Regions from separate parts of the Aciduricibacillus chroicocephali genome, predicted to be linked through region 2. Evidence: riboswitches for the same ligand, from Rfam matches in the RefSeq annotation. Region 2 holds a riboswitch; each other region holds the start of a gene.
What was found. A riboswitch is a leader RNA that binds a small molecule or an ion and turns the genes downstream of it on or off. The one in region 2 is predicted to bind lysine.
Positions count from the first base shown of each region.

Region 1 (13,719 bases), 300 kb from region 2:
GGACATGCCGCGGCCATCGACTATGACCTTGACGAACTCTCCGTACATCTGGTCAATTATTGTCTGCAAAAGATCCCGCTCATCATTTGTCATCTTGCGTGTTGGAGACAGAATATCTTTATACTTGCCGCTCTTAATTGTATTGAAGTCAATTCCTAGATCATCTGCCAGTTTCGAGTAGTCCATAGTTTGCATAATGACACCGATTGATCCTGTAAGCGTGGAAGGGTGGGCGACGATTTTCTCAGCTGGAGCTGATACGTAGTAACCGCCTGATGCTGCTGTATTTCCCATCGAAACATAGACTGGCTTCTTATGCTTCTTCTGGATATCGACAACCTTGTCATGCACTTCCGCGCTCTCCATTACTCCGCCCCCTGGTGTATTGACCCGCATGATGATACCTCCGACTGTGTCATCCTCTGCTGCTGCATCCAGATACTTCAGCAGGCGCTTATGATTGTAGCCACTGGAGGAAAGGATACTTCCTTCTCCATCATCCTGAATGACTCCTTCGAGCGGAACGACAGCAATCCTCTTGTTCAGAGAGCCTTCCTTAATGACTTCTTCAGTGTATTCACTGTTCCAGCCTGCCACCATTTCATCCCAGTTCGTAGCCATTGATACAGTAGCCTGAGATATAAGGGAAACAATTAGAAGCAGGAAAGCAATTCCCAATGCAGCCCAACGTTTTTTGCTCATATGTATGAATACTCCCCTCTCTAAAAAACCTGCCACTCTTGAATTCAAGAATGACAGGCATTCCATAACTTATTCGTATAGAACCGGTTCTTCTTCCTTCTTTTCATCTCTGTAAACGACTCGTGTGCCGCAAATCATATCATGCAAAGCTTTCTTCTCTCGATTCCAGCCTGCGATCATATAACCGATCATAAGTGGAATGGCCGACAAAATCTGTGCGAAATATCGACCAATTGACTTGCCGATGCCAATCTGAGTCATATCCTTATTCAGTACTTGAATACGGCAAATGAGTTTACCAGGTGACCCTCTGAAATGAGTAGCTGTGAAGATAATGATGAAGATAATAGCATATAGCAAAGATACAGAAAAGCTAGTTAACGGTAACCCTATCGGTTCACCGGTAGGATCAACAAGTTCACCTATCAACATCTGTTTTTCGCCAATAATAGCTGTAACAATTGCAGCGAGTACATTACTGAAGATCCCATCCAGAAATGCAGCTAGAAGGCGTATCCAAAATCCTGCTGGTTTGTAAGTTACCATATGTTTCTCCTCCTTTTAGCAGAATACTAACACACACATCCCATTACCTCCGTTATAACAGAATATTCCTGTTAATTCAATTCATTCTAGAATTTTCATTATCTCGTTTACCTATAAATAAAACAAAGGGACGTCTTCTCTTTATTGAGAAGACGTCCCTTTGTTCCCGGTTAAGTTGGGATTCTGCTGTTTTCTTCGTTTATTCTACTGTTCTATAAGTTTTTTGTAACACTTTTCCGTTGGATTCTAACACTATTGCCAAGAATTCAGCCTTTTCCAGTAATAAGACTGAATCAGACTAATACTAGACCGCATCTTCAGCCGAAACTCGTTCAGCAGTATGCTCTTCCATTTCTCGAGGAATCATCAGACCGAAAATAGCACCTGCCGCAAGTCCGATTAGTCCAGGAAGCACCCATTCCAAACCATAGGAGGAGAGGGGCATCGCTTCACGAATCGTATCAAAGATTCCAAGATTAAGACCTGCAGCATGCAAACCGCCAAGCAGTGCAAATACGCCAGTGAATAGAATTGTCGTCGCATAAGCAATACGCATATTACGGAACAAGCCGCTGCAGAATGTTAGGACGACAAGCATGATTGTAATTGGATATGCCGTTACAAGGAATGGCACAGATACTTTCAAAATTTGTGCAAGTCCCATATTGGCAAGCAGGAAACCGATCAAGGAAACACCAAAAGCGACCTGTTTATGACTCGCCCAAGAGATTAATTTCGAGAAATATTGGCCGCATGCCGAGACAAGCCCGGCTACCGATGTGAGGCAAGCCATAAGGAACATGAGCCCGAGAATGATCTTCCCAGCAGGACCGAACAACGTCTGTGCCATTGCCGAGAGTAGTGAAGTCCCTGCTGCGAATTCACCCGCCGCTCCCATTCGCGCACCGCTCATGCCAAGGAAAATATAAACGAATGAAAGAAGCACACCAGCAACGAGGCTGGCCAGAATCATATTGATGCGCAACTGCTTTTTGGACTCTACACCTTTATCCTGGATTGCTGTTAAGATAACAATGCCGAACGCAAGGGCAGCAAGGGCATCCATCGTATTATAGCCATCAAGGAAACCGGCAAAATAAGCACCTGAACTGTAAGCTTGATCAGGAGCCTGTGTTGGCGCACCAAGATGCGTAAGGGCCACCACACAAAGAATAATCATGACGCCAAGCAATGCCGGGGCCATCCAGCGCCCCATATACTTGTCCATCTTCTCCGGCTTAAGCGCAATAAGAAATACGAGAGTAAAGAACACAAAGGTGAAAATCCCGAGTCCAAGCGTCATATGAGCCGGATTTTTGATAAAGGGTGCCGCCGCCATCTCAAAAGCGACCGTTGCATTACGCGGGATTGCAAGGAGCGGCCCAATGCAAAGATAAACGAGTACAATGAATATCGTGGCAAACTTAGGATGTACACGGCTGCCTATTGTCCGAATGCCACCCTCAACGAGTGAAATTGCGAATAAGACAGCAAAAGGAAGGCCAACTCCGGTTGTAATAAAACCTATAATCGCCGGCCAGAACGAAGTCCCTGCCTGTGCACCAAGCATCGGCGGGAATATTAGGTTACCTGCTCCGAAGAACATGGAAAACAGCATGAAACCGATGAAAAGGGTATCCCTTTTTTTCATGATGTATATTCTCTCCTTCTCTAAATAAAAAAGTCCGTTTTTGACATGGAAAAACGGACTTGTAGAATACTTGATTTGTGATTGAATTTTTTCTTAATTCATATAGTACACAACGTCTTGGAGAGGGTCAATGCAGTTACAAATAGTAAGTAAATTTTAAATAATCATTTTAATCAATCATAGAAAAACTTGTAATCTAATAGTGTGGAAAACGGCGATCATGGAGATAATAGGAAGGTCATTAAAAGGGGGATATGATGTTGGAATATGCTTTTATTACAATTAAACTCCTTACCGGATTCATTCTATTATTCTTCCTTGTTCATATAGTTGGCAAGAAAATGATCAAACAGATTACGCCTTTCCATTTCATCTCGGCTATCGTATTGAGCGAACTTATCGGTGATGCCACTTACAATAAAGGAGTATCGGTATTCCAGATTGCATTTGCAATCCTTTTCTGGGGTGTGATCCTATTTGTCATCGAGTGGGTGGCAATGCATTTAACAAAGTTCAGACGGTTCGCAGAAGGGGAACCTTCGATGCTCATTGAGGATGGTGTGGTCAATTTCTCCACACTCAAAAGTTGCCGCATGAACTTGAGTCAGCTGCAAAGCATGCTTCGTCAGAGCGAAACATTCTCCATTAGAGAAGTCGCCTATTGCTTCCTGGAACCGAATGGATCTCTCAGCATCATGAAGAAGCCGACATATCAAAAAACGGTACAGCAAGACTTCTCCATGCCATTTAAAAAAGCCGAGCTGCCTCTCGCTTTAATTCGGGATGGAATCCTCATTCCGAAGAATCTTGAAGAGCTTGGCAAAGATGAAGCATGGCTTCATCAGCAGCTTTACAAACAGAATATCCAAAGCATCGGAGAAGTCATTTTTGCGGACTGGGCAGAGAATAGTCTCTACGCAATTCGATATACTTCCAGTTGAACAGCTCCACCTGTTAACAGGAAACGTGCTATAATCAGCAAAAAGGAGGCTGCTCCGATGAACGGTTTTGCTCATAGTGCTATTGGTTTCGGTGTCGGGTTTGCGATTGCTGAGACTTCCGCCGCCAGTCCATTCGAAACAGTTCTGCTCATCAGCGCAGGCAGCCTGTCCGCGCTCGTTCCGGATCTTGACATCAATGGCAAACTGACAAATAGAATGACTTTGCCCCACCAGTTTTTAAAAACTATTACGACAGTTGCCGGCTGTCTTATCATCTACTTGACGCTTACCCATGTACTGCAAATCGAAATGTGGCAAGGAATTGGCCTTGGTGTAGCTCTAATCGGTACAGCTCAGTGGATCTCGAAACGCTTCATGCTATCTATCACCGGTATGCTCATCATCGCTGCCGGACTATTTATAAGTAAAATCTGGCTAACGCTATTTGGAGCCTATGTACTTATCGCCAGTTTTCTATCTCATCGCACCTATACCCACAGCTTGCTCGGACTTGGTACATTTGCCTGCATTGCCTGGCTCTTTTCCCGTGATATGAACATGAATGACCTCTTTTTCGCTTGTTCATTCGGTTATGCCAGCCATCTGCTCGCTGATATGAGATGGGTACCTGGGAATAAAAAGGGGATTAAGCTCTTTCTCCCGCTGAGCAAAAAGAGCTTCTGACTGGACATTGTTCAAAAAAACCGCCAAAAATAGGCATATATCCCCTATCTTTGCCAATTTCCCTATGAGATAATGGGTTACAGCTCCACAAGAAGAGCTGAATGCAAAGCGGGGAGTGAGGATTTATGTTCGTACTCACACGCACCAGAGGCAAGATGACAGAAATGCTTAAAGACTCAAGCAGTCCGTTCAAAAAGGTGTTTGCCTCGTATTCAGACGCACAGTTACTCGCCAATCAATTAAACAGCCACTTGACAAGCACTACGCTATGGGAAGTGGAACAATTATCATATAGCCAAAAATCAAGCCTCGATTGACGTGTGGCTTGATTTTTTATGTATATGCAAAGAAAATCAGATATCCGAGAAGGACGAGCAATCCATAGAAAATCCCACTGTCCGATGTCCCTCCGACTTCACAGATTTCTTCAGTGCGGGCACGTTCATCATATGTCTTGTTCAAAATGCAGGAAATCTGACGCTCCGCATGATGTTTGTATAGTGTATTCCCCCTCCATCCGAAGAAAATTGCTGTCGCTAAGCCGGCGAGAATGTCTGGAATGCCAGGTAGATGTCCGAACACCATCATAAGAATGGCATCAGCAACGATCAGGACCCCAAAGACAAGCAACAGATTGCGATACATTTTCCGGTAGCCAAGCCAAAATGGTGCCACAAAAAACGCCGCCCAGTTCCAGCTATTTCTCTTCTGCCAATTCTTGAGATAGTAATTCTCATTCTTCTCTAGAAAGAGCAGAAGATGAGCCTGCTCAGGAGCCTGCTTCGGGACTTGTTTACCTGCCTGCATATCTTCGAGTTGTCCCGCATATTCACTGAGATTCTCACCACAGAAAGGGCAGAAATTTGCCCCCTCAATCGTCATTCGTCCGCAATTCGGACAGTAATTCATGCTGCATCCGCTCCTCAATGCCCTTCCTTCTTTCCAGCCTTTGGCCAGATGAAATACGAAACGGAAATGGCATTGTCAATTATTACTATGATTCCCCAAACTTTAAGCGTCGCAAACAGATCTGCGCTTTTCTCTGAATTCCCGACAATCCAGACCATAATAAACAGGAGCAGAGCCCCGATGCAATATGCCAGCACATGCTTCAGCGAACTTTTCATGGAATGACGTGCATACGTATATCCTGTACGCTTAATCGGCCGCTCTCCTTCCCTCTTAATATAGTATCGGAAACGCTCATCAGCCCAACGAATCATGTCCTTCCCGTACACAACGGAAATAGCAATGTACAATGGAGCAATCGAATGCGCAATCGTTGGAGTCGCCCCCTGATAGATATCGATCCCTGTCACAATTAATAGAATGAGATCAAGAACCGGAGTCATCGCCAACAAAACGAGCCCCGCACGCTTCATCCCAAAAATATACCGGGCGACGAGTCCTCCAAGAATGAATACCCAGAAGCCGATTTCACAAGCAACAATTGCCCAAGCTATGAAATTCAACGGACAGCCGCCTCCTTAAATAGATACTTCAAAAAGTAAATCCCGTCATCACTTCAACTATTGCAAAATAAGCAATTAATATTAAAAATGCATAAAGAATTCCAAAAGCATTCGTTCCACCTGCAGCTTCAATTTTTCTCAGTTGATTGCTTCCAGGTTCTGTCACAGCTTCTATTTCAGATATTTTTCGTTTCATATGCTTTCGATACAAATCATTCCCTCGTAACCCGAAGAAAATCGCTGCACCCATGCCAAGTGCGTTGTTTAAAGAATCCTCATTAAAACCGGATATCCGAAGCATCATAATATCGAATAAAATATAGATTCCAAATAATATGAATATCAGCTTATACATTTTCCTGTATCCAAGCCAAAAAGGAGCGAAGAAAAAGGCAACCCAGTTCCAGCTGTTTTCCTTCTTCCACTTATTGAAATAATACTCCTGATTGGAGCGTACAAAATAAAACTGCTTTCCATGCTCAGACGTATGTACACTTTCAGCACTTGCTGAAATCTCCTCAATCGGCGCTTGCTCGTTTACTCCGACCGCCTCTCCACATTTCGGACAGAATTTCGCTTGCTCCAATAGCTCAACTCCACATTCTTCACAGTACATCCTTACTCCGCTCCTCTCTAAAGATTTAGATTAAGGGGATATCTGTTTAATTATACTAATGTTATGATGGAAAGGAACCTTTTCCAAAAAAATTCAATTAAGGGAGTGTATAGCATGAAGGCAATCTTGAGAAATAAAGATAATTTTGTCAAAGAAGTGAAAGTCGGCTTTAGTTGGACGACATTCTTCTTTGGCTTTTTCCCGGCATTAATCCGTGGCGATCTGAAATGGGCGGCAATCATTTTCATTGTTACTTTAAGTGTTGGCTTTTTCACTGTAGGGATTGGCGGTTGGGTGACCAGTCTTGTTTTTGCCATTTCTTATAATAAAATTTATACAAAGAATTTGCTTAAAAAAGGTTATGAACCAGCAGATGAAAAATCACGAAAGCTACTAGAAGATCGTGAAATCATCTCACGTATCGCCAGCTAAATAAAAAAGGAACCTGCCCATTGGAATTGGACTGGTTCCTTTTTTATTTTCGTTCATTACTTTTTAACAGGCTTACCTTGTTGCTTTCCTTTTACAGCTTCAGAAATCACTTCAGCAATCTTCGTATTATCAATTGTTCCTGTCAATTTATCCGCTTGTGGTCCAAAAGCGTATACCGGTACATCGACACCTGTATGTCCTGTCGTTGTCCAGCCGATAAGCGCACGGTTGCTAATTACTTTAGCGATACCATCTGCTGCGGATTTCTCATCAGCAATTCTCTTAATCTCTTCCTCTTTCAAATCTTTAATGCCAGCGAATTTCTCCATCACTTCAGGAATATTTGTCTTCTCCTTGTTCACCTGTTTGCCCATGTATTCAGCGGAACGTGTGACATTGCGAATTATATCTTTGTTGAATCCGTATGTACCGCCAGCACCGATCGACATGCCGCCGGTCTCATGGTCGGCCGATACGATCACTAGCGTATCTTTGTTGCGTTCGGCGAACTCTTTCGCCACTTTGACAGCATCATCAAAAGCGAGTGTCTCTCTCATAGTCGAAGCAGGATAATTCACATGGGCCGCGTGGTCGATTCGTCCACCTTCCACCATTAGGAAGAATCCTTCCTTTTCCTTAGATACGACATCAATTGCTTTTTCTGTCATTTCAGCAAGGCTTGGCTCTTTTGTAAGATCGCGGTCCAACTCATAATTCATATGACTTGTATTGAAGAGTCCGAGCAGCTTGCCTTCCTTCGCTTTTTCAAGTCCCTTCGCATCTTCAGCAATTGTGTAGCCTCTCTTTTCCGCATCCTTTAGCAGGTTCAATCCATCTTCCCGCTTGCCGCCTTCACTCTTAGGCAGGAATTGTCCTTTCCCACCTCCGAGCAAGACGTCGACTTCATGTTCCTTCAGCATTTGCACGGCAATTTCATTTTCTTTGTCGCGATGATCAATATGTGAAGCGAATGCGGCTGGTGTCGCATGTGTAATCCGCGTCGTTGTAACGAGCCCTGTTGCCTTACCTCTGTCCTCTGCTTCCTCCAGAACCGTCGCCACTTCGAAATGATCCTCGTCCTCCTCATGTTTTTCTTTTTCAGGTGCCAGGCCGATCACATTGTTATCTGTTTTGTGGCTGGATGAGAAGGCTGTAGCTGCTGCTGCAGAGTCTGTCACTGTATTATCATGTGAAAACGTGCGTGCGAATCCGATATTTTTAAAAGTGTTCATCGTTAAATCTTCTGTGCCGAATCCGTCACCTTTCAAATAAGAAGCTGCCGAGACTTGTGTTGGACCCATGCCATCGCCAATCAACAGGATAACGTTTTTAGGCTGCTTGCCATTTCCTTTACTCCGATTGTCATCCAGTTGTTTCGCCTCTGCTACCCCATTTGACCAGCTCTCTGATGGAGGTGCTGCATAAGTTACTGCTGCTGCTGTTCCGACAAGTGCAAGAACCCCTGCTTTTTTGAAAGATTTACGCATGAACATTCCCCTTTCATAATTTGTTACAAGTCAAGATTAGCAACTGATTGTTAACAGAGTGACAACCGAGTTCAAAGTCTTATTTACAATTTTGGAAGAAATCATTAGAATCTCCCGGAATCCCTTGTAACTGCCCGTTTTCTTTGCTATAGTGGACACAAATTGAATTATCTATTGAAATGATTTAGAAGTATGGATAGAGGCGCAGCTGCCATCAGTATCCGGCATAAGGAGAATGGGCTCCGATGATTGGCGGGGAAAGGGACAGTTGCCGAAGCGAGAAATGATCCTGTGTGCTTTTTTCGCTGGGGCTGCATTGAACAAGTGCAGAACTGTCATGTAGGCGACTATATGGAGGGCTACCTTACGCACGGAAACGTCTTGAATTTACAATGTTTCTATGCAGCAGCCGCCCGCTGCTGCATTTTGCGTTATATAAGTGAGCGTGTGTTTCAGCACCAGCACTAAGGTATCTGATCACCTTCCGAATAATAAGAAACAGAGGTGTGAAGTGATGAGTTTTGGACAAATTTTAACAGCGATGGTTACGCCATTCGATCAGAATGAGGAAATTGATTACACTGCAACACGCAATTTGGTTAACCACCTAATTGCAAATGGTACAGACGGTCTTGTCGTAGCCGGTACAACTGGTGAAAGTGCGACACTTGAAACAGATGAGAAAATCGAGCTATTTAAATTCGTTGTTGAAGCTGCGGCTGGACGCGTTCCAGTCATTGCCGGCACAGGAACGAACAGCACAAAGGGATCCATCCATCTGACACAGGCGGCAGAAGCTGCTGGTGTTGACGGCATCATGCTCGTAAACCCTTACTACAACAAGCCTTCCCAGGAAGGACTGTACCAGCATTACAAGACAGTTGCTGAATCTACGAAACTGCCAGTCATGCTCTATAACATTCCAGGACGAACAGCAGTCAATATGCTGCCTGAGACGATTATCCGTCTAGCAGAAGTAGAGAACATCGTATGCGTCAAAGAAGCAAGCGGAGACCTTGATGCAATGACTCAGATCATCAGTGGCACACCAGATGATTTCAAATTGTACAGTGGTGATGACGGGCTTACATTGCCTGTTCTTGCGCTTGGCGGTGTCGGCGTTGTATCCGTGTCTGCTCATATTTTGGGCAATGAAATGCAACAGATGATCCGTGCTTTCCATGAAGGTCGTCATGAAGAAGCAGCTGCCATGCACGGCAACTTGCGTCCGCTAATGAAAGCTATGTTCGCACAGCCCAGCCCTTCACCTGTAAAGGCAGCATTGAATATGAAAGGCATTACTGTTGGCGGTGTCCGCCTGCCAATGCTTCCACTTACTGAAGAAGAAGAAATGGAACTTCGCCATATCCTCGGCATTCGCTTTGAAGAAGCAGGCTAATCAAGAAAACAAAACAACCAGGTACCTTATAAGGTACCTGGTTGTTTTTATTTTTAATGGAAAATGTAACTATTTCCATACAAAATTTATAATTATTTTACAAAATTCAGCAAAATTCCAATAATACCCTTGACAATTATTGGTTAAAGGAACTATCTTTTTATTAGACTACTTTTTTGTGTGAGTGCAATTTAATTAATTTTTGAGGGAAACTTTTATTCTTTTTTAAGATTTCTTTAAGAAATTATTAATATTTTGTTAATATACCCTCAAAAATTAAAAACCAAACATGAAATGTATAAAGTCTTTGCATGGCAACACAAAAAAGACAGTCCGGAAAACTGTCAGCAATCATCCGTATTTATTTCAAAGTAAAAATCAAGGAGGTGGGCTCAGGTGGCACTCGAGATCTTTCAACGCAAAGAACAGAAGTATTTGATCACCATTGAGCAGTATGAAGGGTTATTGAAACGCTTTGGAGACAGAATGCGCTCCGACAAGAATGGCGTCAACGGTAGATATACCGTGACAAGCTTGTATTTCGACAATAATGAGAAGACAATCTATTTCGAAACGAAGAACAAGCTCCAATATCGCCAGAAGCTCCGTCTGCGTGTCTATGATGATGCCACAGAGGAAAGCACAGCATTTTTTGAAGTGAAACAGAAGCATAAGAAAATTGTAAATAAGCGCAGGCTGCTTGCCCCGCTAAAGGAAGTTTACCGCTATCTCGAAGATCCCAACCCGGATCTATCTAATTATGAGACTTCCAACAATCAAGTACTTAAAGAGATTCACTACTTCAGAAAACTCTATGACTTGGAACCTGAAATGGTCGTCAGTTACAAACGTCATGCCCTGCATGGTGCAGACAATGCCGATCTGAGGCTGACATTCGACTTCGATCTGCGTTGTCGCAAACATGACCTATTACTTGAACATGGTCCTTATGGCGACAATTTCATCGATCCGAATCTCGTCGTACTCGAAGTAAAAGTGGAGCACAGTGTGCCGCTATGGCTTACACGTATCCTTCAGGAACTCGATTGTGAACAACGCAGCGCGTCTAAATTCTGCACGAGCACAGAGCTTCTATCGGGTGAAATTGCTTCACAACCAGTAATCAAGAACAACGTCGTAAAAGAATCTACAACTATTGGAGGAAAAGAAAATGGAGCAGATCAGCAACTTGTTTACATCTAATGGAACAGTAGTCTCAACTGTATGGATGAGCCTTGCCGCTATGGCGCTCGCCACAGTACTCAGCATTATCATTACGAAAGTATATCAAATCACATTTACAGGTGAACGTTACTCCCAATCATTCGTACATACAATCATCATGATGAGTGTCATTGTATCTGTAGTCATGAACGTCGTCAGTGATAATGCAGGCGTAGCATTCGGTCTCTTCGCGGTCTTTAGCCTAATACGTTTCCGCAGTGCTGTAACAGATGCCAAGGACATTGCCTATATCTTCTTCGGCCTATGTGTCGGTATGACAGCAGGCCTTTACCAGTTCGAACTTGCAATCGTACTTACTCTATTCGCTAGCTTGATCTTCTATATTCTTTATAAATTCAATTATGGTAAAGGTAAAGATACACAAATCCTTAAAGTACAAGTCCCAGAGAACTTGAACCATGAAAACTTGTTCGATGACATTCTTGATGCCCATACACTTTCGTATGCCATCCGTCAGGTTGAAACGACGAATCTTGGAACAATGATTATGTATACATTCGCTATCCGAGCAAAAGCCGATACGAAAGATCGTGAACTGCTTGATGCCATTCGTGAACGCAATGCGAACCTAAAAGTCTCATTATCTTATCTAGGAGATAAGAAAGACTAATCGCAGAACCAGATGAGAGCCTGTGTGCAAGCTGATGCCCAAATCGCTGAACACGGGCTCCTTCATCCAGAGAAATGTAAGCGCTTGCTTACTTTGGCTAATTACTAAAATTCATTACCAACACTATACCATGTTCAAACAAATATGCAAAGCGAAATAATCGTTTTCAAACAAATAAGAGGAGATGCCCTGTTAACATCCCCTCTTATATTATTTAACGAGATGCTCCAGTAGTTCGAGCTCTCTTCTATAGTGTTCACAAGCAGTATCAATTTCAAGCCTGTTACCGAATTTATGTAAAATATTATGTACTGTTACACCAAGCATGATGTCCATAATGTAGTAAAATTCCTCACTTGAAAGCTTGGCATATTTGCCCCCAACACAAGACCGGACGTCTTCAAACCTCAACTCTTCCACTTCATCTTTGAAGATCTTCTGAATCACTTCTTCAGTCTGCAGATTCATGTTGTGAAACGTGTTTCGAATAAAGTCGATGCCATCAATATCTTCCAGGAAACGACGGAAGAAAGCATTAAGCCCCGCAATCAGATTGCCATCCGCTTCTTTTGTCAGCTCAAGAAACACATCCTTCGAATCCATGGCGAACTGCTCTAGCATATAAAGAAAAGCATCTTCTTTTCCAGAAAAGTACTGATAGAAGCTTCCCCTTGCAATGTCAGCCTCCTTGACAATATTCGAGATGGAAGCCTCATTAAGCGGCACACGCGAAAATTCCGTATGTATGGCTTCCATGAGTTTGTCCCTTTTGCTTTCGGCAAGGTTGAAAAATGTCGGTTTTGGCATTAACTGATTTCTCCTATCGGCTCACCCCATGCATTAAAACGAAGATGGCAGCTGGAACTTATCGTTGCTGATCCAAAGTTCGAGAAGGTCTGCTTCTGTTCCGCTTATTTCATCGGATTCTTCCATTTCAAGTCGCAAACGCTCCATTTTCTCATCAAGCACTGCTGCTGAATGAGCTGCTTCACGCAATTCCAATGCAATATGGAATGGGATTTCTTTGTTGTATTTGTTGTAGAGTTTATGCTCCAAGCTTGCCCAATAGTCCATGGCGACAGTACGGATCTGCACCTCGACATTCACATATTCAATCCCATCAGACATGAGGACTGGTACCTGGATGATCAGATGCAGACTGCGGTATCCATTTTGCTTCGGATATTTAATATAATTCTTGTAATCCACTACCTTAATGTCTTTCTGCATAAGCAGCTTACGGCTAATTTCATAAATATCATCCGTAAATAGACATGTAATTCTCACACCGGCAATATCATGGATTTCTTCACGAATCACATCCAACGAGAATGGAATTCCCTTGCTGTTCACCTTGCGCAGAATACTCTGCGGAGACTTTACCCGTGTAACAACCTGCTTTACAGGATTGTATTCGTTTACATATTCGAGCTCTTGTTCAAGCTGATTGATCTTTGTTTCAATCTCTTTCAGTGCAAATTTATAGCACATCATGAATTTTGATAGTTCTGTTTTTAATGGTTTGATTTCTTTTAATTGTGTTGGAATATCTTGTGTCATTTGAGAAATCTCCTTCCTCATCAGAATGTGACACCCCGTCACTTCAAATTTATTATATATGACACTGTGTCATATATCAAGGAGGATTTACCAAATATTTTCTCTAATTTAATATTGGTTCCATTTTTTACATGGTTATCGCTTCCAATATGACATCTCGTCACACTTTCATCATTATATGTGACACTATGTCACGAAATCAAGCATAATTTCTCGATAATTGTGATTTCTTTATAACATTACTCGTTAAGCAAAGTTTTTATATGAAAATTAGTGTCTTTCTGCTAGCCTCTTACAAATAAAGACATCTGAATTCTCTTTTACATGAGCAACTCAGATGTTTTTCTTTTTCAATTATTTTCTTTCCGTTTTGC
Region 1 covers NZ_CP129113.1:2,469,729-2,483,447, forward strand. Annotated here, with positions in the region: gene sppA (signal peptide peptidase SppA) at 1-702, opposite strand, end outside; gene QR721_RS12630 (RDD family protein) at 772-1,248, opposite strand; gene brnQ (branched-chain amino acid transport system II carrier protein) at 1,553-2,899, opposite strand; gene QR721_RS12640 (DUF421 domain-containing protein) at 3,160-3,840, shown strand; gene QR721_RS12645 (metal-dependent hydrolase) at 3,898-4,524, shown strand; gene QR721_RS12650 (hypothetical protein) at 4,650-4,841, shown strand; gene QR721_RS12655 (DUF2628 domain-containing protein) at 4,858-5,433, opposite strand; gene QR721_RS12660 (hypothetical protein) at 5,448-5,996, opposite strand; gene QR721_RS12665 (DUF2628 domain-containing protein) at 6,025-6,612, opposite strand; gene QR721_RS12670 (DUF2628 domain-containing protein) at 6,727-7,044, shown strand; gene QR721_RS12675 (alkaline phosphatase) at 7,101-8,531, opposite strand; lysine riboswitch at 8,721-8,901, shown strand; gene dapA (4-hydroxy-tetrahydrodipicolinate synthase) at 9,046-9,930, shown strand; gene QR721_RS12685 (polyphosphate polymerase domain-containing protein) at 10,327-11,133, shown strand; gene QR721_RS12690 (DUF4956 domain-containing protein) at 11,102-11,785, shown strand; gene QR721_RS12695 (TetR/AcrR family transcriptional regulator) at 11,996-12,592, opposite strand; gene QR721_RS12700 (GTP pyrophosphokinase) at 12,626-13,345, opposite strand.
Region 1: another riboswitch for lysine. It lies ahead of dapA (4-hydroxy-tetrahydrodipicolinate synthase); the one in region 2 lies ahead of QR721_RS11310 (amino acid permease).

Region 2 (5,403 bases):
TTCTGGCATACAGATTTCCTTGAGCATTTGAACGGCGTAGAAGGCTATGTGCCTGAACATGGCTTCAAATTCAAAGGAGAAGAAACGGAACGCTACGATATTCGAGTAAATGGAAGAATCTCATTCAACGCAGATCATCCGCATATTAAGGAATTTGTTGAGTTCAAGGAAATCGTTGGGGACCGTGCTGTTGCCAAACAGACCATTCCAAGCCCGAACCAGTTGTTCAACGCGGGCATTCGCAACAAAGATATTTATCCGGATATTGAAGAATACGCAGAGGATATCATCAAGACGTACCGCGATGCAATCAAGGCTTTTTATGATGCGGGCTGCCGCTATTTGCAGCTTGATGACGTATATATCGCTGGCCTGAACGCACCGGAAATTCCCTTCAATGACAGTGCCTATACTCGTGAACAGCTTATTCAATTGGCATTGCGCGTTGCGAACGGTGTACTTGAAGGCAAGCCGGAAGATCTCACGATTACAACACATCTCTGCCGTGGTAACTACCGCTCCAACTGGGCGTTCGAAGGCAGCTACGCGAAAATCGCGCCAACTTTGTTCGCTAAGGAAAAAGTGGACGGGTTCTTCCTTGAGTACGATGATGACCGCTCCGGTGATTTCACTCCGCTGGAACACATTCCAAATGGCGGTCCTCGTGTCGTCCTCGGCGTATTCACTTCAAAGCACGGCAAATTGGAAGATAAAGAAAACATCAAAGCCCGTGTGGAAGAAGCGACACAATACGTGCCATTGAAACAATTGTGCATCAGCCCGCAATGCGGTTTCGCTTCCACTCACCACGGAAACATTTTGACTGAAGAGGAACAGTGGGCGAAGTTGAAATATGTTGTAGATATTGCGAAAGAGATTTGGGGATAAGTTTCTGATAAACTTTGTTTAGAAATAAATGCGTGTCTGATCCGAGTATTTGGGTTGGGTACGCATTTTTTGAGTGAGCAGGGCGAGTGGGAAGTTCCAGTTACTTGCATGCAAAAGGAGGGATAAAAATTGCTGCGTGGAGTAAATGTTAGCTTGTCAGAGAGTGATGGTGTTTCAATCAGAAAGTTGCTTGAGCCTATGAACTTCTCAGCATATTGCTGGAAGATAGACCGTGATGAATCTTATGGTGAAAATGATCAGTCTTTGTTCCCGCTGGAAGATACAATTAATGGAGAAGAAGTGAACCACTCAATTAAACATGGAGACTCCTATACTATTTATTTTTTAGACATGAAGGCTTTTCCAAGTGAAGCTGATATGTTGGAAATTGAGACTTATCATGACTTTCTGGAAAGTGCTTGCGAAATCATTATCCTTGTTGCTGATGGCGCCTACATAGAAATCTATGCCAAAGATTTTGTTTTATTGAAAGATATATATGAAAATGCATTGAAAAATAGTATAGAAAAAGTCGAATATATAACAGAAGAAAATGATGGGAGAACAAGGATGACAGTTTGGTAGATGATGGATATAAAGGCACTTTGAGCAGAAAATAAAAAGCACGCCACTCAGGGCGTGCTTTTGTAATTAATTGGACAAATCACAGTCTTTCAAATGAAGCATTTTTGTCTTCTTCGTAAATTTGTAGCCAAGCCATAATGCTAAGAATAGCGGAATCCCGATATAGGAAACGATGACACCATACCAGTCGACATGGTCACCCATAAAGGCTGAATAGTTCTGTCCGAGTACGACAAAAGCACAAACCGCAAACGCGAATAGTGGACCGAACGGGAACAGCTTTGCCTTGTATGGCAGAACATCCAGGCTCTTACCTTGAGCAGCGAAAGCCCGACGGAATCGGTAGTGGCAGATTGCGATGCCAAGCCACGCGATGAATCCGGACATTCCTGATGCATTCAGGAGCCAAACATAAACGGTACCATCACCAAACAGTGAAGCAAGGAAGGCAAGTGTTCCGACCAAGGATGTTATGATCAGGGCGTTGACAGGTACGCCACGTTTATCGAGTTTACCAAGAAATGCAGGTGCCTTTCCTTCACGGGCTAGATTCCAGAGCATGCGTGTTGAAGCATACATTCCGGAATTCCCTGCAGATAGGACAGCTGTCAGGATGACTGCATTCATGACAGAAGCAGCGAAGGCAATTCCTGCTTTTTGGAAGACAATTGTGAACGGACTTACTGTTACATCGTCACTAGCAAGGTTCCCGTTTGTATAAGGGATGATCAAGCCGATGGCAAGAATCGCAAGTACATAGAATAACAGAATGCGCCAGAACACAGTCTTTACAGCTTTTGGAATGGATTTGCCAGGATCTTCTGTTTCACCAGCTGCAACACCAAGCAACTCTGTACCTTGGAATGAGAAACCGGCTGCCATGAAGATTCCGAGCATCGCCATGAATCCGCCATGGAACGGTGCATCTCCGATTGTAAAGTTCTTGACGCCGATCGTCTCGCCGCCGAGAATTCCGAAGATCATCAATGCTCCGAAGATGAGGAAGATGATTACGGTAATTACTTTAATCAAGGCGAACCAATATTCAGCTTCCCCGAATCCTCTTACTGACAAATAGTTCAATAAGAACATGATCACGAGAAATAGAGCACTCCAAATAATGGAGGGGGTGTGAGGGAACCAGAATTTCATGATCATTGTAACGGCTGATAATTCTGCAGCAATCGTAATTGCCCAGTTATACCAATAGTTCCAGCCAAGGGCAAACCCGAATGAAGGGTCGACAAACTTGGTGGCATATGTGCTGAAGCTTCCGGCAACAGGCATGTAAGCGCCCATTTCCGCAAGACTCGTCATTAAGAAATAGACCATGATCCCGATTACGAGATAGGAGACGATTGCTCCACCGGGACCGGCAGTATGGATCGCGCCGCCACTTGCAAGGAAGAGTCCTGTTCCGATTGTTCCACCGAGGGAAATCATCGTTAAGTGACGTGCTTTTAAATTACGCTTAAGGTCATTCGTTTCTTTCTGGACAGGAACCGTACCAGCAGCGGAATGATTGTTACTTTCTTCTGTTGAATGCATAGATGATACTCCTTTTCTAGCTGGATTGAGCTGAAAGCCCATTTAGCTATTCAAATCTGGAAGGAGCCTGCAATAAAAAATGCCACCGAAGCAGATTCAGGTGACATGATTGACAGCCCGCATCCTACCTTCCTGAAGATAGCTCAACACGAACGGCTGGTGACCAATCGTGACAGTTCTGTTCCTATTCGGAGACAGCCCCAGCGTGCTCATTCAGAGATAAAAGCACACTTCGGCAGTTTTTCCTTTCAAGCGGAGTCAGTCAATGTCTCTGCATCTCGTCCGCCTTACTCATAAAAACCGCAACCTCTACCCCATCGGTTTGATGAGGGTTTTTATTATGCAATTGATGTAACTATTATAAATTCTATTTTAAATTAGTCAATATCTAGTGGGAAAAGGGAGATAGTTTCCAGATTGTTTTTCTAAGATCTACATCTAGAGGAATGAGCTCTTAGCTTTTGAGAGAAGATGAGACCAGCCCGGTAAAATGGGAGTTTAGTTTAAGGATTTTCAAGAATAAATGAGAATAGGAAGGCCTCAATAATTTAGAAAAATATTCACTAAAGAAACTGACTCTAGCAGATAGAGGGTCAGTTTCTTTTTAATAAAAATTCATGCAAGACGCCCCCTCTAACCAATTCGTTTCGATTCATGGTAGTAGGAGGTGCATTTCAAATGCATATAAATTATTTCAAGATGTCACGTCATATTTTTGAATCTGACTTGTGGCATGATGTGTCGACATTTCGCTTGTTCATGCTACTAATTGGAAAGGCAACCCATCAGGATGGGACAAGAACGGCTGGGATTCGCTTGCAGAAGGGGCAATATGTAAGGTCGTATGAAAAATTGGCTGAGGATCTTGCTTATAAAGTTGGACGTGGCCATAAGGCATATTCAAAACAAACTATATACACCTGTGTTCAGAAATTGGTGAAAGCTAAGCGGATTTCTATAAAAGAAGTGAGTCATGGAACGCTTTTTACAGTATTGAACTATGAAAAATATCAGGAACCTCATAAACAGCCAAAAAAATTTGCGGAAATTAGACTGAACGAATCTCAAATTGATGGCGAACTTAGCCAGAAGTATAACAATAAGGCTATACAGGCTAATAAGGCTAAAGATCAAGATCAAAAGATTATTCGTCGCAAACGCGTTTACGACGTTTCTTCTATGCATTATAAGCTTGCCCAGCATTTCTACGAACAGATCAAACGCAACAATCCGGAACATTTGGAACCGGATCTACAAAAATGGGCTGATGATATTCGCAAGATGATGGAGCTTGATAAGCGGACGGAGGAGCAGATCAGATACTTGATTGATTGGGCACAGCAGGATGACTTCGAGATGTCTGTCGTGCTGTCCCCGGCAAAGCTTCGTAAGCGTTTTGATGCGCTAGTCATCAAGGTGAGACAGCAGAAGCGTCAGCCAGCGCCAGTGGAGACGATAGCGGCAACCAAGTACGAATACGATTACGGTTTCTAGGGGGATATGGTCATGTTGCATATTCGGGACAAGATTGGGAGCGGGCTTGCAGGTGATTTGCTTGAAGAGTTTACTTGCGGCGGATGTGGCAGAGAGGTGCAACGCAAGGAACTGACAATTCCGTTCGGGCCGCGAAAAGGAGAAAGGATTGTTGCGAATCTTGGCTGTAAATGTGAAAATATCCGTCTTGCGAAACAGGCTGTTGTTCAGGCAAGCCGTTTGAAGATGCGGAGAATGGAAAAGGCCTTCGGACAACAATCCTTGCTGAATGAGGCGCTTCGCCGAGCAACGTTTGAGAGTTACACGGCGCCGACGCAAGAGCTACAGCGGGTGAAGGAGCGGCTGGTCAACTATGCGGAGAGCTTTGATGTGAACAAATCTGGAAATTTGCTTCTGTATGGGGATTATGGCGTGGGAAAGAGCCATCTGTCAGCGGCAATTTCCAAAGTGCTTATCGAGAAAGGACACAGTGCCTTGTTTTTATCTTTGCCAAAACTGCTTACGCAAATTAAAGATGCATTTCGGGAGAGTAGCAATTTTAGTGAAGCTAAGTTGTTTCAGGTCATCGGTGAGGTCGAGCTTTTTGTACTTGATGATCTGGGGGCAGAGTATATGAATCCGAAGCAGGAAGGCGATAGTTGGGTGCAGACGAAGCTATTTGAAGTGCTTGACGCGCGTGCTGGCAAACCGACAATATATACGACGAATTTGAATGGTGCGGGTCTGAAGCAGAGATTGAATGACCGCAACTTGTCCCGTGTGCTGGAGCGGACTGAGATTATTCATATGTCTGGACCTGATTACAGGCGAAGGGGATTTTCATAGATGGTTAGTGAATCAGCAGGAAAGTGCAAAAACTGCGGAGGAAGAAACGGAATGACAATTGTG
Region 2 covers NZ_CP129113.1:2,176,090-2,181,492, reverse strand. Annotated here, with positions in the region: gene QR721_RS11320 (5-methyltetrahydropteroyltriglutamate--homocysteine S-methyltransferase) at 1-888, shown strand, start outside; gene QR721_RS11315 (DUF2691 family protein) at 1,018-1,473, shown strand; gene QR721_RS11310 (amino acid permease) at 1,540-3,021, opposite strand; lysine riboswitch at 3,153-3,341, opposite strand; gene QR721_RS11305 (hypothetical protein) at 3,700-4,515, shown strand; gene QR721_RS11300 (ATP-binding protein) at 4,528-5,340, shown strand.

Region 3 (13,719 bases), 340 kb from region 2:
TTTGTTGCATACAGCAATGAAATAATCGCAGAAAGACCGCCACCGAACAATACTGCACGTATACGAGAAATATTGAACTTGTCAACTAGCCCAGCAACATATGTTTCTGTAATCGACATAAGTGATGTCAATCCTGCAAGTACAAGTGACACGAAGAACAAAACACCGAATAACTGCGGCAAAGCCGGGAACTGGTTAATGATCTGCGGGAATACAACAAAAGCAAGACCAACACCGTCAGAAACGACCTTATCAACCGGAACACCCTGCTGCTGTGCAAGGAAACCCAGAACTGAGAAAACTCCAATTCCTGCAAGCAATTCGAAACTTGAGTTACCGAATCCAGTAATAAAGGCATTATTTGTAATATCGGATTTCTTCGGCAAATAGCTTGAGTATGTGATCATTATTGCAAAGGCGATTGAAAGACTGAAGAATATCTGCCCATATGCAGCCACCCATACTTTTGAATCGAGTATTTTGCTAAAGTCTGGTGCAAAGAATGCTTGCAAACCATCACTAGCTCCTGGAAGTGTAATAGCACGGATTACAATAAGAATGAAGATAAATACAAGCAATGGAATGAAAATTCGGTTTGCCGCTTCAATTCCCTTCTTGACACCTTTCGACAAAATCCCTAGTACGATTGCCCACACGATAATCAATGGAATGACAACCTGTGGTACAAGCCCGCCAAAGTGACCTGGCGTGCCAAGATGCAAGTAGTCGTTATAAAGAAAAGCTTCTGTATCTTTTCCCCAGCTCAACTTGAATGAGAAGAAAGTGTAAGATATTGCCCAGGCAATAATGACTGAATAATATGTTGAGATGACAAAAGATACAAGTACACCCCACCAGCCGATGAATTCAGTTTTGCGATTCATTCTGCGGAAAGTAAGAGGTGCAGATCCCCGGTACTTATGGCCCATCGTAAATTCCATAATTAGAATTGGTATGCCAGCCGTTAGAAGTGCGAACAGATAAGGAATGAAAAATGCTCCCCCACCATTCTGATAAGCTACAGCCGGGAAACGCCAAATATTACCTAGACCTATTGCTGAACCGACAGCAGCCATAATGAACCCGGCTCTTGTTCCCCATTGTGAACGTTGTTCCATGATGATTATCCCCCTAAAAAATTACAGAACAACAAACATATTGATAAAAATGTTTTTTGTTTTCTGATTATTTCATTCGTTATTATAACTGCTCTCAAAAACAATGTCAAAGCATTCTTAAAGTACTATAATGGTAATATTAAACATTACTTAAGTAACAAAAAACTCTACAGAATAATCTGCAGAGCTTAAAATTAGACAGTATGTTCAACTTTCTTTCTGTTCTTGGCTTTAGCTATAAGCAAAGCAATAATAGGAATGATCAAGACTGCTGGTAAAGCAAGCCAAAGCTGCTCAGTCATACCTATGATCAAATAACCGAAAGCTGATGCAATTGCAGCAAGCAATGCATAAGGGAACTGGGTCATAACGTGATCGATATGGTTCGCTCCTGCTCCAGTCGATGAAAGAATCGTTGAATCTGATATTGGCGAACAATGATCTCCAAAGACTGATCCTGCAAGTATTGCCGACAACGTCGGAAGCAACAAGTTGATGTCGACCTTGAGTACAACTTCAGCACCGATTGCTAGCATAATTCCAAAAGTGCCCCAAGATGTACCAGTCGCGAGCGCCATGATACCCGATATTACGAAGAAAACAAGTGGCAGCATCGTTGGCTTAAGAGTGGACTGTTGTACATAATTGGCAAGAATTTCGCCAGTCTTCAGATCAGAAATAATGGAACCTACAATCCAAGCAAGCAACAGGATATATATTGCTGGGAGCATCGTCTTAATGCCTTCCCACAATATTTTCCCACCATTTGCTCGCGGAGCCTTTTGAGTGAAATGAAGGGCGAAGCCGACGATTACAGCGACAACTCCTCCTGAAAACAGACTTAGGTTTACATTCGTTTCAGCAAAAATCGTTAGAACAGTCGGGTTTGAACCGCTAGCTTTGAACCCTGTATAAATCATCATGATTACGGTAACAGCGATCAGTGTGATGATCGGCACAAGCAGATGACGAACCCGTCCTTCTTCATGAGGTTCAAATGTTGAACTGAGATCTCCGGCAACTTTAGCTTTTTTCGGATCCGGATCAATAAGCTGACCGGTTTCCATAGCACGCTTTTCATGTTTACGCATTGGACCGAGATCCATTGAAAAAAGAGCTGTAAGAAAAACGAGCAGTAATGCAGTCAAAGCATAGAAATTGTAAGGAATCATTTCTACAAAAGATGTAAGGGGTTTCATATCTCTGATTCCATTGGCTGCGAAAATACTGCCAAGAATCCCGATGATAAAAGCTCCCCAACTCGAAATTGGTGAAATAACAGTGACCGGTGCAGCTGTCGAGTCTATGTAATATGCAAGTTTCGCCCTTGACACTCGATGTCTGTCTGTAAGCGGGCGGGCAACTTGTCCAACGGCGAGTGCATTGAAATAATCATCGATAAAAATGATAATTCCAAGAAGTACAGTCATCAACTGGGCACCAGCACGGGTTTTTACTCGTCTGATCATCCACTCACCAAAAGCAAGGCTGCCACCTGAAGCAGCGAGCAATGCTGTCATTATACCGAGCAATAGCAGGAACGCAAGCAACAGAAGATTGCCGCTGTTGACCGCTCCTTCCGTATAGAAAATATTAGCAAAGTCCTTCCATATTTCTTTCAAGGTTCCTAAGATTGAGAAATCATTAAGAATAAGTGCACCAGCGATAATCCCGGTCCCAAGCGAGAGCAGGACCTTTCTTGTGGCCAAAACGAGCACAAGCATGATCACAGCGGGAAGCAAGGAAAGAATTTCTTGTGTATCCATATAAACTAAAGCCTCCAAATAATTTTTGCAGGTAAGACTGTCCAGTCAGATTAGACAACATGATGGCAAAATAAAAAGCAATGATAGAAAATAACCTATCATTGCTTTATCAATATACGTTATCCTCCACCGATCAATAGTCCTCCATGCAGAATATGCATGACAGTACATTCCCTGTTCGAAAACATACCAGAATCATGAACGCGACTTCCATGAAACTTCGGCGGCAGATCCTTTCACTGGCAATCATTGGTGTCATCCTCCTGCCGGCTACTTATATATGCCGCGCCTCTACCTCACCGATTATAAGGTTGGCTATGAATTTGTATATATAGTCTATCAAACTATCAATCCTTCTTCAAGCTGTCTTTTGGCAGTGAAATGGAAGGTCCTTCCCCATTTCCACTATAAAATTCAGGAACCTTTCCATTTACAATTCCAGAAGTGATGAATATCTTTGTCTCAACTTCAGAGACTGAAGAAGAAAATGGCATTACGATTTGGACATTGACATTCACACTAATATAAAGCTTATACAGCGCAGAGTTGATACCGAACTCCTCTACCTCATGAATGACATCGGTTTTAATATTACCGACAATCTCAAAATGTACAGGAATCTTAGGCCCGAGATTAGCCAACACTGAGTTGCCTGTCGCCTGACCGATAGGTATTTCTACTACAGTAGGATCCCGCTGTGCAAGATCCGAAGCCGTATTTCCGTAATCTTCTGGTTTCAGATTCGGATCCTCTGTATCAATTGTCGCTCCCTTATTCATATTATGAAGGTAGTATTCAACCCTGTCTGTCGAGGTCCGCAAGATTCTGTTAATTGCAGCCGAGTTCCAGGATGTACTTGTCACTTCCCCATTATGGTCGTACTTTTCCTCTATCAAATTATCGAACTCAACATCTTCTGTAAACTCGACAGCTGCATTGATCGCTCTTGTAGCAAATTCATCTGTCTTGATTTCAGCAATATCTATCAATGTCGGCTTAATGCCGCGATCTACGAGCCAAAAACTGAGCAAAACAAGGATTATAAAACAAATAAAAGTGCATGCAAAAATGGCCTTTGGCGCAGGAGGTGTCCTCTTTTTGCGGAATCTTTTCCGAAATGCCACGCAACATACCCCCTTGCAGCCAGTTTATGCTGGCCACAAGGGGGTTAGAATGGATAAATTTCTAGTATTAGACTTGCTTTGGCGCAGACTGTTCAGTCAAGCGGAGCAGAGCATCCTTCCCTTTCATACCGGGTTCCCAGCCGAATTGCTGACGTGAAGCTTCCGTAACAAGTTCCAAAGGCGCTTCCAGTAAATCATCAATGGAGCGCACTCCTCGGGCCCTTCCGGCGATTACTTCACGATCCCGAAGCGCTGTATCAAGAATGCCTACATCTAATGCCGCACACATAATATATCCTGTCTCGTTTGTTACGACTAACAAGTTCGTCTTTGGCAAAGCGACACGAACAGAAGTAAAAGTCTTACCTTCAATTTCAATTGGGTTCACATGAATCATGATGTAATTCTCCTCCTCTGCAATCAGCCTATGCAGAGGCAACACGTCCAGTTACCCTTTTTATGGCAATCTTTGCAAAGCAAGCAGCAACAAGTCTCGAAGGAACTCAGGCAGGAAATACTTCTTCTCCCTCGCCTTTGCTATCTCGGGGAACAATCTTCCAAAAGTGAAACTGTCTGCTGTTGCGAGCTTGTAATTGCCTTTTAGATCTATCTCTTCCCCATGAATTTTAGCCGATTTAATGAATGACAGGTCGGCTTTCTCTTCTCTAATTGGTTCAATCCCGGAAAGAACCATCTTGCCAATCACTTTGCCGCGAAAGCCGAACCCCTTCAATTCATAATGAGTCAATTCTTCTGTTTCACCGGCTCGGATGATCTCAAGCAATTCATCACCGTCTACCTCTACAACACATGGATTAATTGGATGCGGACATATACGATGCAAATCACCGCGTGTCACTTTGCCTGCGGTAAGATCCCCAAGAATGACACCTGAATTCAGCATGGCACAATCCGCCCCTGTCCACTCCTCCATCGTTTCCGTAAGAGCTTGCATGAGTGGAGTCTTTTTAAACCAGTCCTTTTTTAAATCATAATTCAATTCAGCAACTGTAACAGAAAGCTTCCGTTCTGCATCCTTTTCCAATTTCTTTAGACTGTCTGCAGTTTGCCCGTCTTCAGGATAGGTTTCCAGGTTTTCTGCATGTCCTGATTTTTCTGTAACCCTATTAAGTATAAGATCCCATTCTATATGAACAGCACCTGCATAATGGCATCCTTTTCCTGCAGCCGTAAGCAGTACACCGTTTACATATTTGCCGTTCTTGAGAAGATGATGAGTATGGCCTCCCATAATAATATCAATCTCCGGCCAAGCTTGCGCAATCTTTTCATCCTCTGACAGTCCAAGATGCGATAATAAAATAAGTATATCGTGCTCAGCTTTCAAGCTGGCAATCTCATCACCAAGAAAACGTTCTGGATCACTAATTTCCCAGCCAAGTTTTTTATAAAAAGCTGCAAAAGGTGCCGTCAGTCCGATGATTCCAATTTTCGTGCCATGTCTTGTCCTGATTGTCTTGCGATCAAGCAGCCAAAATGGCTTTGTACCAGTGGCTGTTTGCAAGTTACTGCAGATGACTGTGAACTTCGAATGATCATACAAATGTTGCAAATCCTCATGTGGCAATGTGATGCCTTCATTGTTGCCCAGTGTAACAGCATCATAGCCAATATCATTCATCAGCCCAACATTTGCTTTCCCAAGCGTCGCTTCTGTAATGGCAGCTACCCGGTCAATATGGTCACCAATATCAAAGAGATAAACATCCCGATTGCGTGACTGCCACTTCGCTCTTTCATTTTTTAAATAAGCCGCAACCCGTGGCCATTGCTGAAAATTGCTATGAAAATCATTTGTAAAATAAAAATACAGCTGTTCTTGCATCATGAAAAACCCCTTATAGCATGCTGTCAACAATCAAATATAAACCGATTAGCACAAGGCAGATCTGTAAACTGCGGATGAGAGTCTTTCCATTCAAAATTTGATTTACATGGGCACCAAGCCATCCACCGATAATTGCACCTGGCACAACGTACAAAGTATAATGCCATGGAATATGGCCAAGAGCAATATGAGTGATTGCTCCTACTCCGCTGCTAAAGATGATCATGAATAAAGATGTGGCGATTGCAATATGAGCCGGGACACCAAAAAGTAAAATGAGTGAAGGCACTATCATCGATCCACCGCCAATACCAAATAAGCCTGATAACGTACCTACAAAAAAAGCAATGAAGAACGGCTTCAACCAAGAAATTCTATAACGATATTCCGTGCCATTTACAACAAGTATGCGCAGAATTCCTTTTCCATGATCGATCTTCTCCTCCCCAGACTTCATCTCAATGAGAAACAGTAAAGAAATAAGGAGAAGTAGAACACCAAAATATAAAGGGAAATTTTCCATTTGAATATAGCGGCTTAGCCAAGAACCAAAGATACCACCTGGAACACTCCCAGAAATAAGATAAAAACCAAGTCTGAAATCAACAAGTCCATTCCTAGAGTTAGAAATGGTTGATGTAATAGTAGTAAAAATCATTGCAATTAGCGAGACTCCTACGATAGATTGAGGATTGACCCACTCAAAACCAGTAAGAAAATTTGTAAAGAGTAACATAATTGGTACAAAAAGAACCCCACCGCCCAATCCAAGCAGCGCACCAGCAAAAGAGGTCGCAATTGCAGTGACAATACAAATAATATAGACCATTTTTATTCCCTATCCTATTCTTTTTAATCAAGTATAGCCGATTTACCTAGATAAGTCGCTATCCGATTATATTAATTGGAATTAAAAAGCCAGCAATGTCCGTAAACGAACATTGCTGGCTTTTTAACTTTTCTTATTCCTTAACTTCTTGTTCTTCAGCAGCCTTGCGCTCTTCTTTTAATTTCTTTTCAGCTGCTTTTTTATTTTCTTTCTCTTCCTTTTTAGCTGCTTTCTCTTTTTCTTTTTCTAGCTTCTCCTGCTGCTTCTTTTCAGATTCAGCTTTTTTTAGTTCTTCTTTCTTTTGCTTTTCTACTGCTTTTTCATCTTCTTTTTTCTGCTTTTCCGCTGCTTTTTCTTTTTCCTTTTCTAGTTTCTCCTGCTGTTTCTTTTCAGATTCAGCTTTTTTTAGTTCTTCTTTCTTTTGCTTTTCTGCTGCCTTCTCGTCTTCCTTTTTAGCTTTTTGCTGTTTCTTTATTTCATTCTCATTCTTTTTTCTTTCAGCTTTTTCTTCTTTCTTTTTTTCTTTTGCCTCAGCTTCTGCTTTTCGTTTATCAGCTTTAGCTTGCTTGTCTAACTTCTTTGTTTCTTTCTTTGATTCTTTTTCCGCTTTCTTTTTTTCTTTCTTCTCTTTTATAATAGCTTTCTTTGCTTTCTTTTTTTCCTGTATAGCTTCTTTTTTCTTTTTAACTGCTTCTTTCTTTTCCGTATTGGCCTCATTATTAGTGGTAGGATTTGTAGTCTGTTCGCTCTCATTGCTGGAAACAGATGAAGCAGCTGCCATAGATATACTTGGAGCGGAAAGGACTAGAAGACTTAATAAAGTAATAAAAACCTTTTTCACAATAATCTCTCCTTTGATGTATCATCTTGTATAACAGTTTTAGTATACTTCTATTTAAAGTTCTTGGGAAGATAAGGAAACACAATTTTTAAATTAATATAAAAAAACTCCCTGTTAGAGATAACAGGGAGTTTTCTATATAAATTAACCAATTGAACCTTCCATTTCGTGTCTGATTAGACGGTTCATTTCAACTGCATATTCCATTGGAAGTTCTTTCGTGAATGGCTCAAGGAAGCCCATTACGATCATTTCACTAGCTTCTTGTTCTCCAATACCACGGCTCATCAAGTAGAAGAGCTGTTCTTCAGAGATTTTGGAAACCTTAGCTTCATGCTCAAGTGAAACGTTATCGTTGAAGATTTCGTTGTATGGAATTGTATCAGATGTGGATTCATTATCAAGAATCAATGTATCACACTCAATTGTAGCCTTAGCGCCATCTGCTTTACGGCCGAAGTGTACAACTCCGCGGTAAGATACTTTACCACCGAACTTGGACATAGACTTCGATACGATAGAAGAAGATGTGCGTGGTGCCAAGTGGTACATCTTAGCACCTGCATCCTGGTGTTGTCCTCTACCAGCGTAAGCAATAGAAGTTGTAAGACCTCTAGCACCTTCACCTTTAAGAAGAACTGCAGGATACTTCATTGTCAACTTAGAACCAATGTTACCGTCAATCCATTCCATTGTTGCATTAGCATCACATGTCGCGCGCTTAGTAACAAGGTTGTAAACGTTGTTTGACCAGTTCTGAATTGTTGTATAACGGCAATAGCCATCTTTTTTAACAAAGATTTCTACAACAGCACTATGCAGTGAGTTCGTTGTATAAGTAGGAGCTGTACAACCTTCTACATAATGTACAGAACCGCCTTCATCAACGATGATCAGCGTACGCTCGAACTGACCCATGTTTTCAGAGTTGATGCGGAAGTAAGCCTGAAGCGGTGAAGTTGTTTCAACGCCTTTTGGAATATAGATGAATGATCCACCAGACCAAACAGCAGTATTCAAAGCAGCAAACTTGTTGTCCGCAGCAGGGATTACTTTACCGAAGTACTGTTTGAACAATTCTTCATGTTCTTTAAGAGCTGTATCTGTATCTGTGAAAATGATACCTTTCTCAGAAAGTTCTTTTTCAAGACTCTGGTAAACTACTTCAGATTCATACTGTGCAGATACACCAGCGAGATACTTTTGCTCAGCTTCAGGAATACCAAGCTTATCAAATGTCTGCTTAATTTCGTCAGGAACTTCATCCCATGTCCGTCCCTGTTTCTCAGACGGCTTAACATAGTAGACAATTTCGTCAAAGTTCAATTCGGAAAGATCGCCACCCCACTGAGGCATTGGCTTGCTATAGAAGATTTCCAATGCTTTAAGACGCTCATCAAGCATCCACTGTGGCTCGTTCTTCTGACGTGAAATTTCTTCAACAACTTCACGAGTAAGACCGCGGCCTGTGCGGAAAACAGAAACGTCCTTGTCATGGAAACCATATTTATACTCTTCTACGATTTCAGTTTCTTTCTTCGCCATTTTTACACCCTCCTATAGATGTTCAGTCTATTGTCAAAGCAGTTCGCTTAATTTTCTTGAACACCTTTCTCCATTGCCTTCCATGCAAGTGTCGCACATTTAATGCGCGCCGGGAATTTAGATACCCCTTGCAAGGCTTCAATGTCGCCCAAGTCCAAACCACCTGCATCCAGTTCTTTCCCAAGCATCATATCGGAAAAAATCTGGGACATACGCAGCGCATCGTCCAACTTCTGTCCTTTGATTGCTTGAGTCATCATCGATGCAGAGGCAAGACTGATTGAACAGCCTTCCCCATCAAACTTGGCATCTTTAACAACGCCGTCTTCAATTTTGAGCTGGATACGGATACGGTCGCCGCATGTTGGGTTGTTCATATCAACAGTCATAGAACTGTCTTCGAGAGCCCCTTTGTTACGCGGGGTTTTGTAATGATCCATGATGACTTGTCTGTACAACGTATCCAGATTATCAAAAGACATCGCCGAAATACTCCTTCGTTTTCAAGAGTCCTTCTACAAGACGGTCGATCTCCTCTTCCGTATTGTACAAGTAGAAGCTCGCACGTGCCGTTGCTGTTACATCAAGCCATTTCATGAGTGGCTGGGCACAGTGGTGTCCTGCTCTCACTGCAATGCCTTCTGCGTCCAATACAGTAGCTGTATCATGCGGATGTACATCACCAAGATTGAATGTAACAAGCCCTGCGCGTTCTTCTGGACCGTAAATTTCCAATCCTTCAATTGTGCGCAATTGCTTTAATGCATAGGCAGCAAGCTTTTCTTCATATTCATGAATCTCTTCCATGCCAACTTCATTCAAGAAATCGATTGCTGCACCAAGTCCGATTGCCCCAGCAATAATTGGTGTGCCACCTTCGAATTTCCACGGAAGCTCTTTCCATGTAGAATCTTGTAAACCGACGAAATCAATCATTTCACCGCCAAATTCCACTGGTTCCATTGCTTCCAGAAGTGCGCGCTTTCCGTACAAAACACCGATGCCTGTAGGTCCGCACATCTTATGGGCAGAAAAAGCATAAAAATCACAATCCAGATCTTGAACGTCCACTTTTAAGTGAGGGACGCCCTGAGCACCATCAACTACAATAACCGCGCCATTTTCATGAGCAATTTTCGCTGCTTCTTTGACAGGGTTGATCGTTCCGAGCACATTGGATACGTGGGCCATGGCGACAATCTTTGTTCTCTTTGTCACAGTTGCCCGGATATCTTCAAGTGTCACAGTTCCATCCGGCTGAAGTGGAATGTACTTCAGTACTGCTCCAGTCGCCTTTGCTGCCTGCTGCCATGGAATAATGTTTGAATGATGCTCCATGTAAGTAATGACAATTTCATCACCTTCAGAGAGATTGCTTCTTGCATAACTCCAAGCAACAGTATTCAGCGCTGTTGTAGTACCACGGTTGAAAATGATCTCGCTTGTGCTCTCCGCATTGATGAAGCGGCGCACTTTTTCACGCGCCCCTTCATATTTGTCTGTAGCTCTCGTACCCAATGTATGAACTCCGCGGTGAACGTTTGAATTGTAAAGACGGTAGTACTCATCCAAAGCTTCAATGACGGATACCGGTTTCTGGGAGGTCGCTGATGAATCGAGATAGACCAATGGGTGACCATTTACTTCCTGGTCAAGAATTGGAAACTGCTCCCTAATGGCGCGTACATCCATTAGTTGATTTTCCTCTCGATGATGTTAGTCAGCTGCTTTTTAACAGACTCAATTGGCAGCACTCCAACAACCGGCTCAAGGAAGCCATGAATGACAAGGCGTTCTGATTCCCGTTTTGTCAGACCGCGGCTCATCAAGTAGTAAAGGTTCAGCTCATCCACACGGCCTACAGAAGCTGCGTGTCCAGCTGTTACATCATCTTCATCAATAAGAAGAATCGGGTTCGCATCACCGCGTGCATTTTCAGAAAGCATCAGTACACGAGATTCCTGAACAGCGTCAGAGCGTGTAGCACCATGCTCGATCTTACCGATACCGTTAAAGATTGAGGAAGCTGCTTCCGTCATAACACCATGCTGCAAAATGTGGCCAACGGAATCTTTTCCGAAGTGTACAGTTTTTGATGTAATGTTGGAAATCTGTTTGCCGCGTCCAACTGTTACAGCCTTCATTTCTGTAGAAGAACCGTCGCCGATCAGATGCGTAATGTTTTCAGAAACAGTATTGCCATCGTTCATCAGGCCAAGCGCCCAGTCAACTGTCGCATCGCGGTATACGGCAGAACGACGATTGATGTAAGTAGTCGTACCTGCCGCAAAGTGATCAACACCGCCGAAGTCGATTTTAGCATTGTCCAAAGCAATAACTTCAGTAACGATATTTGCAACTGTCTGCTCGTTATCATTGTTGGAGATGTAGTTCTCAACATATGTGAGTTCACTGCCCTGGTCAGCAACAACAAGTACGTGGTTGAATAGTGCCGCTTCAGGATCTTCTTGCCAGAAGATTGTCTGAATTGGTGTTTCAACTTGGACGTTTTTAGGAATATAAACGAAAACGCCGCCGTTCATGAGTGCTGCATGCAAAGCAGTAAGGCGATGCTCGTCCACTTGTACAGCATCCTTCATATAATACTTCTCAACAAGCTCGCTGTGATCGCGCATTGCTGTGAAGATATCTGTTAGAATAACGCCTTTATCCGCAAGATCCTTGCTCAAAGAAACGTAAGCAGCTGTCTGATTGCGCTGAATCAACAGGTTCTCAGGCTTGCTGTCGCCGTCAATGAAAACCTTCAGCTCTTCAGGAAGAGCATCAAGGGAGTCAATTTTCGCACCTTCAGCAGCATGTTTGAACTGTGAGAAATTCCACTTAGAGATATTTGTTTTATCCGGCTTTGGCATATCAAGCGCTTCAGCCTGGTCATATGCTTTAAGGCGAAGTGAAGACATCCATTCCGGTTCATTTTTATCAGAAGAAAACTGTGAAATATAATCTTTATCGTATGGCAGCTTTGTCACTACAGTCATGTTGCCCCTCCTATCCTTCAAAAAGTTATTATGCTTCCTGTTCTACTTCGTCCTTAATTCCGAGTTCTTCTTTAATCCACTCATAACCTTCTGCTTCAAGACGCTTAGCAAGTTCTGGTCCGCCAGACTTTACAACGCGGCCTTTCATCATGATGTGAACGAAGTCAGGAGTGATGTAGTTCAATAGGCGCTGATAGTGAGTAATGATCAGTGTGCCGAAGTTATCATCGCGCATTTTGTTAATGCCTTTGGAAACAACTTTAAGTGCATCAATATCAAGACCTGAGTCGATTTCATCAAGAATTGCGATTTCAGGCTTAAGAAGCAAAAGCTGAAGAATTTCGTTACGCTTCTTCTCACCACCGGAGAAACCTTCGTTCAAGTAGCGCTGCGCCATATTCTTATCGATTTCAAGGAAGTCGAGTGCTTCGTCCATTTCCTTGATGAACTTCATCAATGAAATTTCATCACCCTCTTCACGACGTGCATTCATGGCAGAGCGAAGGAATTCAGAAGTTGTAACACCGCTGATTTCACTTGGATACTGCATAGCTAGGAACAAACCTGCGCGAGCACGTTCGTCAACTTCCATTTCAAGTACATCTTCGCCGTCAAGCGTAATGCTTCCTTCTGTAATTTCATAGCTTGGATGACCCATGATAGCTGAAGCCAATGTGGATTTACCAGTACCGTTTGGTCCCATTACCGCGTGGAACTCTCCGCCTTTTATAGTAAGGTCTACACCTTTTAAGATCTCCTTGTCCTCGATTGATACATGAAGATTCTTGATTTCCAAAACTGATCCTGCCATGAATGATACCTCCAGATTCTATTATGAAAATTTGTTGTATGGACTTTATTATATCCATTCTAATTTGATTCTCATTCTCATCTTATAGCATTTCATTTCTTTTATCAACACTTTTGGAGCGCTTCCTCAGCAATTGTCTGGAAAAGTCGGAAAACATTGTCCATTCGACTTTTCTTTCAAAAAAGTGCGCCCACCTAGTATTATAACAGAAAAATGCTGGCGTCTCCAATTCAGGAGATGCCAGCATTTTACCAGTTATCCAGAGTCATCTATGAATCTTACTGTCGAATTCAGCAATAAGATGTTTGCACGCAGCGTACTCTCGCTCGCGTTCCTTTTCAACATCCATTCTTGTGTCGAGCTTCCTGCAATATTCCGCGTATCCCACTTTGTGACAACGCTGCATTGCCTTTTCCATTTCCGCAGTATAGGTCATGCTTAAACCAGATTGGATAATGAATCGCCCTTTCGTCTTAAGTCTTAATTACTCGTGTTAAATCTTGTTTAATTATAACACAGTATATTTAACCGGAACAATGGACGTTCAAACGAAAAAACGCAAAATCCCGTAAGATTTTGCGCTTTTTAAAATCAATTATTTGCCATCAACTGGTACTACTGCACCGTTGTACTTCTCTTTGATGAAGTCCTGAATTTCTTTTGAATGCAATACATTCACAAGTTCTTTCAAGTCCTTGTTGTCCTTATCCTTCTTCTGGACAGCAATCACATTTACATATGGTGATTCGCTTCCTTCAATGAAGAGTGCATCTTTAGTTGGCTTTAGGCCAGCCTGGATAGCATAGTTCGTGTTGATTGCAACAAGTGTGTCGCCTT
Region 3 covers NZ_CP129113.1:1,829,031-1,842,749, forward strand. Annotated here, with positions in the region: gene QR721_RS09605 (sodium-dependent transporter) at 1-1,118, opposite strand, end outside; gene QR721_RS09610 (Na+/H+ antiporter NhaC family protein) at 1,313-2,884, opposite strand; lysine riboswitch at 3,014-3,186, opposite strand; gene yunB (sporulation protein YunB) at 3,232-4,008, opposite strand; gene QR721_RS09620 (YunC family protein) at 4,076-4,405, opposite strand; gene QR721_RS09625 (bifunctional metallophosphatase/5'-nucleotidase) at 4,466-5,857, opposite strand; gene QR721_RS09630 (sulfite exporter TauE/SafE family protein) at 5,868-6,686, opposite strand; gene QR721_RS09635 (hypothetical protein) at 6,820-7,527, opposite strand; gene sufB (Fe-S cluster assembly protein SufB) at 7,672-9,072, opposite strand; gene sufU (Fe-S cluster assembly sulfur transfer protein SufU) at 9,120-9,554, opposite strand; gene QR721_RS09650 (cysteine desulfurase) at 9,544-10,764, opposite strand; gene sufD (Fe-S cluster assembly protein SufD) at 10,764-12,071, opposite strand; gene sufC (Fe-S cluster assembly ATPase SufC) at 12,100-12,882, opposite strand; gene QR721_RS13940 (YuzK family famiily protein) at 13,148-13,318, opposite strand; gene QR721_RS09665 (MetQ/NlpA family ABC transporter substrate-binding protein) at 13,478-13,719, opposite strand, start outside.
Region 3: another riboswitch for lysine. It lies ahead of QR721_RS09610 (Na+/H+ antiporter NhaC family protein); the one in region 2 lies ahead of QR721_RS11310 (amino acid permease).